One region of the Streptomyces sp. NPDC012508 genome, then DNA from elsewhere that is predicted to be linked to it. Evidence: riboswitches for the same ligand, from Rfam matches in the RefSeq annotation. Region 1 holds a riboswitch; the other holds the start of a gene.
The links. A riboswitch is a leader RNA that binds a small molecule or an ion and turns the genes downstream of it on or off. The one in region 1 is predicted to bind cobalamin.

Region 2: it holds a riboswitch for cobalamin, as region 1 does, so the genes downstream of both, metE (5-methyltetrahydropteroyltriglutamate--homocysteine S-methyltransferase) here and ACFY8U_RS14060 (ribonucleoside-diphosphate reductase subunit alpha) in region 1, are expected to answer to the same signal.

Annotation. Positions count from the first base shown of each region.
Region 1 covers NZ_JBIBEO010000003.1:780,246-786,010, forward strand. Annotated here, with positions in the region: gene ACFY8U_RS14060 (ribonucleoside-diphosphate reductase subunit alpha) at 1-2,360, opposite strand, end outside; cobalamin riboswitch at 2,488-2,622, opposite strand; gene ACFY8U_RS14065 (GNAT family N-acetyltransferase) at 2,669-3,172, opposite strand; gene mctP (monocarboxylate uptake permease MctP) at 3,255-4,874, opposite strand; gene ACFY8U_RS14075 (DUF3311 domain-containing protein) at 4,871-5,125, opposite strand; gene ACFY8U_RS14080 (GntR family transcriptional regulator) at 5,336-5,765, opposite strand, start outside.
Region 2 covers NZ_JBIBEO010000002.1:942,717-948,481, forward strand. Annotated here, with positions in the region: gene ACFY8U_RS10320 (hypothetical protein) at 1-1,171, shown strand, start outside; gene ACFY8U_RS10325 (hypothetical protein) at 1,168-2,709, shown strand; cobalamin riboswitch at 2,858-3,069, shown strand; gene metE (5-methyltetrahydropteroyltriglutamate--homocysteine S-methyltransferase) at 3,229-5,553, shown strand.

The DNA.
Region 1 (5,765 bases):
TGGCAGGCCTCGCAGGACTCGGGGTTCTCGAGAGAGCAGGCGACGGCCTCTTCGGGGGTCGCCTGTACGGGGATGGGGGCGCTGGCCTGGGCCGCGCGGGCGATCCGGGTCGCCGGACGGGAGCGCAGGTAGTACGTCGTCTTCAGGCCCTGCTTCCAGGCGTACGCGTACATCGACGACAGCTTGCCGATCGTCGGCGTCTCCAGGAACAGGTTCAGGGACTGCGACTGGTCCAGGAACGGCGTACGGGCCGCCGCCATGTCGATCAGACCGCGCTGCGGGATCTCCCACGCCGTCCGGTACAGCTCGCGCACCTCGGCAGGGACCCAGGTGAAGCCGGCCACCGAGCCGTTGGACTCGCGCAGCGCCTCACGGGTCTGCGCGTCCCACACGCCGAGCCTCTTGAGCTCCTCCACCAGGTACGAGTTGACCTGGAGGAACTCACCCGAGAGCGTCTCGCGCTTGAACAGGTTGGAGACCTGCGGCTCGATGCACTCGTACACGCCCGCGATCGAGGCGATCGTCGCCGTCGGCGCGATGGCGAGCAGCAGGCTGTTGCGCATGCCGACCGCGGCGATCCGCTCGCGCAGGGCCGCCCAGCGCTCGGGCCAGTTCAGCTCCACGTCGTAGTGGTCGGGGTGCAGGACACCGCGGGCCGCGCGGGTCTTGTCCCAGGCCGGCAGCGGCCCGTTGCGCTCGGCGAGGTCGGTGGATGCCTCGTACGCGGCGAGCATGATCCGCTCCGCGATACGGGTCGACAGCGCCCGCGCCTCGGCGGAGTCGAAGGGCAGCTTCAGCTGGAAGAAGACGTCCTGGAGGCCCATCGCGCCCAGGCCCACCGGCCGCCAGCGGGCGTTGGAGCGGCCCGCCTGCTCGGTCGGGTAGAAGTTGATGTCCACGACCCGGTCGAGGAAGGTGACGGCCGTACGGACGGTCGCGTCGAGCCGCTCCCAGTCGATGTCCGAACCGACGACGAAAGCGCCGAGGTTGACGGACCCCAGGTTGCAGACGGCGGTCTCGCCGTCGTCCGTGACCTCCAGGATCTCCGTGCAGAGGTTGGAGGAGTGGACCGTGTGGCCCGGCTCCGCGGTCTGGTTGGCCGTACGGTTCGAGGCGTCCTTGAAGGTCATCCAGCCGTTGCCGGTCTGGGCCAGGGTCCGCATCATCCGGCCGTACAGATCACGGGCCGGCATGGTCTTGCGGGCCAGGCCCTTCGCCTCGGCGGCCCGGTAGGCGGCGTCGAACTCGTCGCCCCACAGGTCGACCAGCTCGGGCACGTCGGCCGGGGAGAAGAGCGACCACTCGGCGTCCGCGTTGACCCGGCGCATGAACTCGTCCGGGATCCAGTGGGCCAGGTTCAGGTTGTGCGTACGCCGGGCGTCCTCGCCGGTGTTGTCGCGCAGCTCCAGGAACTCCTCGATGTCCGCGTGCCAGGTCTCCAGGTAGACCGCGGCCGCGCCCTTGCGCCGCCCGCCCTGGTTCACGGCCGCCACCGAGGCGTCCAGCGTCTTCAGGAACGGCACGATGCCGTTGGAGTGCCCGTTGGTGCCGCGGATGAGCGAACCGCGCGCGCGGATGCGGGAGTACGAGAGCCCGATGCCGCCCGCGTGCTTGGAGAGCCGCGCGACCTGGTGGTACCGGTCGTAGATGGAGTCCAGCTCGTCCAGCGGGGAGTCGAGGAGGTAGCAGGACGACATCTGCGGGTGGCGGGTGCCGGAGTTGAAGAGCGTGGGGGAGGAGGGCAGGTAGTCCAGCCGGCTCATCAGCCCGTAGAGCGCGGCGACCTCGTCCAGCGCGCGCGTGGAGTCGTCCTCGGCGAGGCCGCAGGCGACGCGCAGCATGAAGTGCTGCGGGGTCTCGATCACCTGGCGGGTGATCGGGTGGCGCAGGAGGTAGCGGGAGTAGAGGGTCCGCAGACCGAAGTAGCCGAAGCGGTCGTCCGCGGCCGCGTCGATGAGCGCGTCGAGCCGCTCGGCATGCAGCCGGACGAACTCGGCCGTACGGTCGGCGATCAGGCCCTCGCGGTGACCGACCGTGACGGAGGCGGAGAAGGTGACCGAGCCCTGCGAGGCCGCCTCGTCGGCGATCGTGATCGTGAGCAGCCGGGCGGCGAGCCGGGAGTACGCCGGGTCCTCGGCGATCAGACCCGCGGCCGCCTCCGTGGCCAGTTCGCGCAGCTCCGCCTCGTCCGAACCGGCGTTGCGGCCCCGCAGCGCGGCGGCGGCGACCTTGCCCGGGTCGGTGTCGGTGAGGTCGGCGGTGAGGTCGGTCAGGGTCCGCAGAAGCACGGTCCCGGGTCCGTCGCTCTCGTTGCCGTCGCTCTCGATCGCTGCGGCCGGATCGGCGGGCGCGATGGTCACGTGGGGGCTCTCCTCGCTCGGCTCGGGGCCGGCGGAGGGAGGCGGGCGGCGGCCAACCCGTAGACAGGGGAGGGCCGCGCCACGGCCCACTCCGCGAGGCCCGGACGTCTGTGGCACCCGGAACGGACGGACCGGGCGCGCTGCCCACAGGTCTTCGGACTCGGCCCGCGCGCACAAGCACGCAGAAACCACACCGTTGCGGGACAGTTCCGGATTTCCACCGGATTCCCCTGCGAGGACAGCGAGCATGAGCATACATGTGGGGGGCGCTCCTCGAAGCACCCCCCACATGTTGTGTCGTTGGGGAGTCAGAGCTCCAGGGCATAGGTGAGCAGCGGGTCCATGTCGGGCACGGGTGTCCAGTCCCGGCCGGGCGTGCGGACGAAGCCCATCCGCTCGTAGATCCGGTGCGCCGAGGCCATCCGGGGCTGCGTGGAGAGCACCACGCGACGGCAGCCCCCGCTCTCCCGCGCACGCTCCACACAGGCCCGTACGAGCGCCTCGCCGACACCCCGGCCCCGCGCGTCCTTCGCCGCGGCGAGCATCCGGAACTCGGCCTCGCCCTCGCCCGCGATGTCGGCCCACTCCTCGCCGCCCCGGGCGAAGGTCACCCCGCCGAGCACGGCGCCGGCGCCGTCCACGGCGACGAGCACCTCCGCCTCCGCGACCCGCCGGGTGACGTCCCGCAGCAGATGGAGGTAGTCGTCGTCCTCGCCGAAGTCGAGGTGTCCGTCGTCGAGATAGGCGCGCGCGGTGATGTCGCCGAGGGCTTCGTGCTCCTCGGGCCGTACCGCCCTGATGGTGAGGTCCATGGGCGCAGTCTGCCTCGCGGGTACGGCGAAGGGCCCGGGATTTCCTCTCGGAGATCCCGGGCCCTCGCGCGTACCGGAACGGTCAGTGACCGGCGCCGACCTTCGGCAGCGGCTTGACGCCCGCGTCGCCCGCGTCCGCCGTGTAGTCCGACGGCGAGGTCTCGTCCACGCCGTCCGGCGCCTTGACGGCCCTCAGGACGAAGGTCAGGACGACGGTGACGATCACGTTGATCACGAAGGCGGTGAGGCCGATGTAGCCGATCTCGCCGATGCCCGGGATCTCGGCGGACGAGCCGCCGAAGTGCTTCTGGGTCGGGCTGGCCACGCCGTACGCCGCCGCCGTGCCGTAGACCATGCCGACGGCCCAGCCGGCGAGCAGCGCCCAGCGGTGGAACCAGCGGGTGAACAGACCGCCGACCAGCGCCGGGAGGGTCTGCAGGATCCAGATGCCGCCGAGCAGCTGGAAGTTGATCGCGACCGTCTTGTCCATGGTGAGGACGAAGGCGAGCGCGCCGACCTTCACCAGCAGCGACACCAGCTTGGACACCTTGGTCTCCTGCTCCGGCGTGGCGTCCGGCTTCAGGAAGTCCTTGTAGATGTTGCGGGTGAAGAGGTTGGCGGCGGCGATCGACATGATCGCGGCCGGCACCAGCGCGCCGATGCCGATGGCGGCGAAGGCCACACCCGCGAACCAGTCCGGGAACATGTTCTCGAAGAGCTGCGGGATCGCCAGCTGGCCGTTGGAGACCTTGACCCCGGCGGCGATCGCCATGAAGCCGAGCAGCGCCAGCAGGCCCAGCATCAGCGAGTAGAGCGGCAGGATCGTGGTGTTGCGGCGGATCACGTCACGGCTGCGCGAGGAGAGCGTCGCCGTGATCGAGTGCGGGTACATGAAGAGCGCGAGCGCCGAGCCGAGCGCGAGCGTCGCGTAGCCCCACTGGCCCATCTCGCCGGGGACCAGCGCGCCGCGCGGCTTCTCGGTCGCCGGGTTGATCGTCGCGTACGCCTCGCCGGCCTTGGCGAAGATCTCGTCGAAGCCGCCCAGCTTGATCGGGATGTAGATGATCGCCACCGCGATGACGATGTAGATCAGCGTGTCCTTCACGAAGGCGATGAGCGCCGGGGCGCGCAGACCCGAGGAGTAGGTGTACGCCGCGAGGACACCGAAGGCGATGAGCAGCGGCAGGTCCTTGATGAACCAGTGCGTGGTCTCGCCGCCGCCCACGCCCATCACGTCCAGGACGGCCTGGATGCCGACCAGCTGGAGCGCGATGTACGGCATGGTCGCGAGGATGCCGGTGACGGCGACCGCGAGCGAGAGGCCCTTGGAGCCGAACCGGCCACGGACGAAGTCCGAGGTGGTGACGTATCCGTGCTTGTGCGACACCGACCAGAGGCGGGGCAGGAAGGTGAAGATCAGCGGGTAGACCAGGATCGTGTACGGCACGGCGAAGAAGCCCGCCGCGCCCGCCGCGTAGATCGCCGCGGGGACGGCGACGAAGGTGTACGCGGTGTACAGGTCGCCGCCGAGCAGGAACCAGGTCACCCAGGTGCCGAACGAGCGGCCGCCGAGACCCCATTCGTCGAGGCTGTTCTCGTTCTCGGCTCTGCGCCAGCGCGAGGCCAGGAAGCCCATGACCGTGACGGCCAGGAAGAAGAAGATGAAGACGGCGAGCGCTACGCCGTTCACGCCGTCCTTCACTTCGACGCACCTTCCTTGCGGGCGCGCTGGTCACGCTGCCACAGCTTGTAAGCGATCATGGTCAGCACGGTCGAGATGACGACCCAGGCCATCTGGTACCAGTAGAAGAACGGGATGCCGGCGAAGGTCGGTTCGACCTTCGCGTACGAGCTCACCCAGAGCATCGCCACGAATGGCGCGATCAGACAGAGCGCCACCACCACGCGGACCGGTGTGACGACCGGTTGTTTCCCTTGTGTCACTTCAGACATACGGCGACTCCGTCCCCTCGCTGAACACCATGGATCGCATGGATCACCTGCGTAATGCGCGTGAAATCTAGGGGACTGTTTCGTTCCCTGGAACCCCCGTCCGAATAACGGACGGGTGTCGATCTCTGCGGCCCTGCGGACACGACAAAGCCCCGACACTCCTCACGGATGTGCCGGGGCATCGGTTCACGCCGAAATGGCGTGTTCCGCTCAGCCGTTGGGTCGCTGGAGCCTGGCCACGAACTTGTACCGGTCGCCGCGGTACACCGAGCGCACCCACTCGACCGGCTCGCCCTGGGCGTCCAGCGAGTGGCGGGAGAGCATCAGCATCGGCAGGCCCACGTCCGTACCGAGCAGGCCCGCCTCGCGCGGGGTCGCCAGCGAGGTCTCGATGGTCTCCTCGGCCTCGGCGAGGTGCACGTCGTAGACCTCGGCCAGCGCCGTGTAGAGCGAGGTGTACTTCACCAGGGAACGGCGGAGCGCCGGGAAGCGCTTGGCCGAAAGGTGCGTGGTCTCGATCGCCATCGGCTCACCGCTCGCCAGCCGCAGCCGCTCGATCCGCAGCACGCGTCCGCCGGGCGAGATGTCGAGCAGCCCGGCGAGGGTGTCGTCGGCCGTCACGTACCCGATGTCCAGCAGC
Region 2 (5,765 bases), on a different contig from region 1:
GCGCAGGCTCAACAGGAAGCCACGCCCGCTGCTGCTTCTGGACAACGCCCACACCGACGTCGGACGCGTCTTCCTCGACCTGCTCGACGCCGGACTCCCCGGACACGGCGCCGCGCCGGGCAAGGCCCCGACCCGGCCCGTGGCCCTCGCCACGCTGCTCGGCAGGGGCCACGGCTACCCGCCGCTGAGCGAGGTCGGCGGCGACGCCGTACCGCCGGCGCGGCCGCTGGTCCTGAGCATCCCCGACATCGAACCCGCCCACATCGCGGAGATGCTCAGCTCCGTCGACTACCCCGACCACCTCCCCCGCGTCGTCGCCCGCTACAGCGGCGGCCGCGCGGCGAGCGCCCGCATCCTCGCGGACGCGGCCGTGCGCCGTGTCGAGGAGGTGGGCACGATACGAGGCGGGGAACTCCTCGACGAGGCCGCGCCCGCGCTTCTCGCGAAGCTGCTGCCCGATCCGGTGTTACGGGAGCGACTGGTGCTGCTCTCCGCCGCGGCCGACGCTGGCACCCGGCGCGGGCTGTGGACGTACTCCCATCCCGAGGACCACTCCGAGGAGCTGGTCGCCGTCCGTGTGCGTGAGGCCGACGAGTACCGGACCCGTTCCTGTCTCGACGGCGACCGTGCTCTCGATCTGCTGCTGCGGCACCGGCTCGCCGCCGCCGTCACCCACGACCGCTGGCGCGACACCCAGCTCCGGCTGCGCTCCCTGTGCGATCCGCGCGGCGACACGTATCTGCACCACACGCTGGCACTGGGCCGGGTCGACGAGGTGGTCGGCGTCCTGCACCACCGGTTCACCGTCGTCCCGCCCGGCGCATGGCTGACGTCGCTCAATCTCGTCTGCTCAGCGCCCCACCCGCGCGAGGGGTACGCGCCCCCGGCCGGGAGCCCCTTCCTCTCGTGCACCGCCTGCCGCAGCGACCCTCCCGGGCCGCACCACGACGCGATCGCCTCCCTGGTGCCGCTGCTGTGGCGGCTCTCCGACCCGCTCACCCTCGCGCCGCGCGAGGACGAGCTGACCACCGTCCGCATCGCGCTGGAGACGCTGTACGGCAACAAGGCCGCGCACGCAGCCTACCGCGAGGCGTCCGCCGCCTGGCCTGCCCGTCTGCGGGCCGGAGTTCAGGCTCCCGACCTGCCCGTCCAGGAAGGTGCCGCGTCATGACGTCGTTCATCGCAAGACTCCCCGGCGGACCGCTCACCAAGGCGGCCGCCCTCGTCGTCGCCCTGGCCGTGCTCGGCGCCGCCGTATGGGCCGGCATCGTCGTCCTCGGTCCGGATCCGGCCTGCGGCAAGGGCGTCGAGGAACGGGGACCCGAGGGATCCCGGGAGTGCACGGGCGTCACCGACGGCAGTTTCGTCTTCGCGGACAACCTCAGGGAGGTCAGCGCGCGGATCAAGGCGGAGAACGAGCGGATCAAGGGCGAACCGCACGTCTCCGTCGCCGTGATGCTGCCGATGGCACCTGCGCAGGCCTTCGAGCAGCAGAAGACGCTCCACGAGGTGCAGGGCGCCTACCTGGCGCAGTACCGCGCCAACCACGACTCAAACAGCAAGAAGCCGGCGATACGGCTCCTGCTCGCCAACCCCGGCCGCAGCCACACGCATTGGCGGCCCGTCGCCGAACAGCTCGGCACCATGTCGGAGTCGGCGACCGACAACCTCCGGGCCGTGATCGGCTTCGACGTCTCCACGGCCACCACCCAGGCCGCCATCGGCTATCTCACCCGCGAGCGTGGTATTCCCGTCGTCGGCGGTCCCATCACCGCCGACGACTCGGGCAACAGTGCGCAGAGGCCCGACGCGTACCCGGGCCTCGCCCGGGTCGTCCCCACCACGACCGACCAGGCCAGGGCCCTGTCCCACTTCAACGAGGGCATCGACCCCAAGCACACCCTGGTCGTCGAGGACATCCGCACCGGCGACAACTACGTCGACGCGCTCAAGCGCGCCTTCGCCGAACGGACCGCCGGATCGCCCCGCGCCCCCGAGCAGTACCGGGCGCCCGAGGAGTTCCACGAGGAAGGCACGACCGCCAACGCCTTCGACCAGATGGTCGACACCATCTGCACCTCGGCGGCCAAGGTCATCTACTTCGCCGGACGGCCCGTCCAGCTACGGCAGTTCGTCAACGAACTGGGCAACCGGGGCTGCACCGAGAAGAAGTACACGATCATCACCGGCTCCGGGGCCTCCACCCTCTCCTCGGACAAGCTCCTCGACTGGAACGCCTTCCGCAAGGGCGTGACGCTCCAGTACGCCGCGGTCGCCCACCCCGACGCCTGGAGCGGCCCCGAGGCACCCGCGACGGGCGGCTCCGCGGCCGCCTTCCGCACCCTGGCCGAGCTGGCGGCCGGCAAGGAGATCGGGGACATCGGCCCGGTGGAACTCACCGACTCGCGGACGATCACGTTCTACGACGCGGGGCTCACCGCGGTCACCGCCATCCGGATGCGTGACGACGGCGACCCGGTCATCCCCACCCTGGGCCGGATCAGCGACGCATGGCTGCGGCTGCACGGGATGGGCAAGGTCGACGGCGCCAGCGGCTGGATCTGCCTGGACAACTACGGCAACCCGTACAACAAGGCGGTCTCCGTGGTGGAACTCGCGCCCGACGCGCCCGGCCGCATCCGCTTCGTCGGCCTCGCCTGGCCGACCGGCCGCCCCACCCCGGCGGACTGCACCGCGAGCCGCAACTGACCCGGCCGGGCCCCCGCGACGCGCCGGGATACGGGAGGAGAGCCGGCCCGGCGCGTCACGGCGCGTTCCGGAATGCGGGCAAGCGTGTGCGGTGGCGCCGTCCGTCCGCCTAAGGTGGCCCTTGCAGCTGGTTCGCCCCGTCCTCCCCCATGGCCTGAACGGCATGGGGGGACCCCATGGCGGGATGCGTCGTAAGAGGGAACCCGGTGGGAATCCGGGACTGCCCCGCAGCGGTGAGCGGGAACGACCGCCGTCATACGCACTGGGCCCGTACGGGTCTGGGAAGCGACGGCCATTAGGTGTCTGCCTCGGCAGACGTGCCCGCGAGTCCGAAGACCTGCCCGTTGCCCGTACGCGACCGTTCGCGTGCGGTGATCCCGGTGACCTCGTGGGCGGGTCGGCGTATCTCGAGCGGCACATGCGGCAGGTCCGCGACGTGGTCCGCCCGGTCGTGCGTTCCTTCGCGTCCGCGTCCCGTCACCGGGGCGTTCAAGGGCACATCTCGCGAAGGAGAGTTCCGTGACACCGAAGTCCGCAGCCGCGGCAGCACGAGCCACCGTGTACGGCTATCCCCGTCAGGGGCAGAACCGCGAACTGAAGAAGGCCGTCGAGGGCTACTGGAAGGGCCGCGTCTGCGCCGACGCCCTTCGGGAGACTGCGGCCGGCCTCCGCCGGTCGAACTGGCGGGACCTGGCCGATGCCGGCATCCACGAGGTGCCGACCGGCGACTTCTCGTACTACGACCATGTCCTCGACACCACCGTGATGGTCGGCGCCGTGCCCGAGCGGCACCGCTCCGCGGTCGCGGCCGACGCGCTGGACGGCTACTTCGCGATGGCCCGGGGCACCCAGGACACCGCCCCGCTGGAGATGACCAAGTGGTTCGACACGAACTACCACTACCTGGTCCCGGAACTCGGCCCTGACACCGTCTTCTCCACCGACTCGGGCAAGCAGGTCACCGAGCTGAAGGAGGCCCTGGCGCTCGGCCACACCGCCCGCCCGGTCCTCGTCGGTCCCGTCACGTACCTGCTGCTGGCCAAGCCCGCGCCGGGCGTGGCCCCGGACTTCGAGCCGCTGACCCTGCTGGACCGCCTGCTGCCGGTGTACGCCGAGGTGCTCGCCGATCTCCGCGGGGCCGGCGCCGAGTGGGTCCAGCTCGACGAGCCCGCCCTGGTCCAGGACCGCACCCCGGCCGAGCTGAGCGCCGCCGCCCGCGCCTACCGCGACCTGGGCACCGCGACCGACCGGCCGAAGCTGCTCGCCGCCTCCTACTTCGGGCGGCTCGGCGACGCGCTGGGCGTCCTGGCCAAGGCGCCGGTCGAAGGACTGGCCCTCGACTTCACCGAGTCGGGCGTCGCCAGCCTCGACGACCTCGCCTCCGTCGGCGGCCTGCCCGGCAAGCGGCTGGTCGCGGGCGTCGTCGACGGCCGCAACATCTGGATCAACGACCTCACGAAGTCCCTGGCCGTTCTCGGCACGCTCCTCGGCCTCGCCGGCCAGGTGGACGTCGCCGCCTCCTGTTCCCTTCTGCACGTACCGCTGGACGCCACCGCCGAGCGGGACATCGATCCGCAGGTCGCCCGCTGGCTCGCCTTCGCCCGCCAGAAGACGGCGGAGATCGCCGTTCTGGCGCGCGGACTCGGCCGGGGCACGGCCGCCATCGCGGCCGAACTCGCGGCGAACCGGGCCGACCTGGCCTCACGGGCCGGGTCCGCACTGACCAGGGATCCCGCCGTGCGGGCCCGTACCGCCGCCGTCACCGACGCCGACGGGCGGCGCTCGCACCCGTACGCGGAGCGAGCCGCCGCGCAGCGCGCCCGTCTGCGCCTTCCCCTGCTGCCGACGACGACCATCGGGTCGTTCCCGCAGACGCCCGAGCTGCGCACCGCGCGGGCCGAGCTGCGGGCCGGCCGGATCGGCGCCAAAGGGTACGAGGAGCGGATCAAGGACGAGATCCGCGAGGTCCTCGCCTTCCAGGAGCTGGTGGGGGTCGACGTCCTGGTGCACGGGGAGCCCGAACGCAACGACATGGTGCAGTACTTCGCGGAGCAGCTGACGGGCTACTTGGCCACCCGGCACGGCTGGGTGCAGTCCTACGGCACCCGTTACGTCAGGCCTCCGGTTCTGGCCGGGGACATCTCCCGCCCCGAGCCGATGACGGTGCGCTGGACGGCGTACGCCCGGTCGCAGACCTCGAAGCCGGTCAAGGGCATGCTGACCGGTCCGGTCACCATGCTCGCCTGGTCGTTCGTACGGGACGACCAGCCGCTCGGCGAGACCGCGCGGCAGGTGGCGCTCGCCCTGCGCGACGAGGTCGAGGACCTCGAAGCGGCAGGCGTGTCCGTCATCCAGGTCGACGAGCCGGCCCTTCGCGAGACGCTGCCGCTGCGGGCCGCCGGCCACGCCGCCTATCTGGCGTGGGCGACGGAGGCCTTCCGGCTCACCACCGGCGGCGTACGGCCGGACACCCAGATCCACACGCACATGTGCTACGCGGAGTTCGGCGACATCGTCCAGGCGATCGACGACCTCGACGCCGACGTCATCAGCCTGGAGGCCGCCCGCTCCCGCATGCAGGTCGCCGGTGAACTTGCCGCGCACGGCTACCCCCGGGAGGCCGGACCCGGTGTCTGGGACATCCACTCCCCGCGCGTGCCCGGCGTGGAGGAGGCGGCGGCTCTCCTGCGCAAGGGACTTGAGGCCATCCCGGCCGACAGGCTGTGGGTGAACCCCGACTGCGGCCTGAAGACCCGCGGCTGGCCCGAGACCCGCGCCTCGCTGGAGAACCTCGTCACGGCCGCCCGCGAGGTCCGCACCGAGCTGGCTGCCAGGCGCACCTGAACCACGAAGGGCCGGGTCGGACACCCTCGGCGTCCGACCCGGCCCTGACCGGGCATGCGAGGGTCAGGCGGTTCCCTTCGGTACGTCGCCTCCTTCGTCGTCCACGTCCTGCGCGGCGCGCCCGGGCCGTAACGGGTATGGGGCGGTACAGGGACGGGCCGGTATGGGGAAGGGGCGGTACGGGATCCCCGTACCGCCCCTTTCCGTGCCTT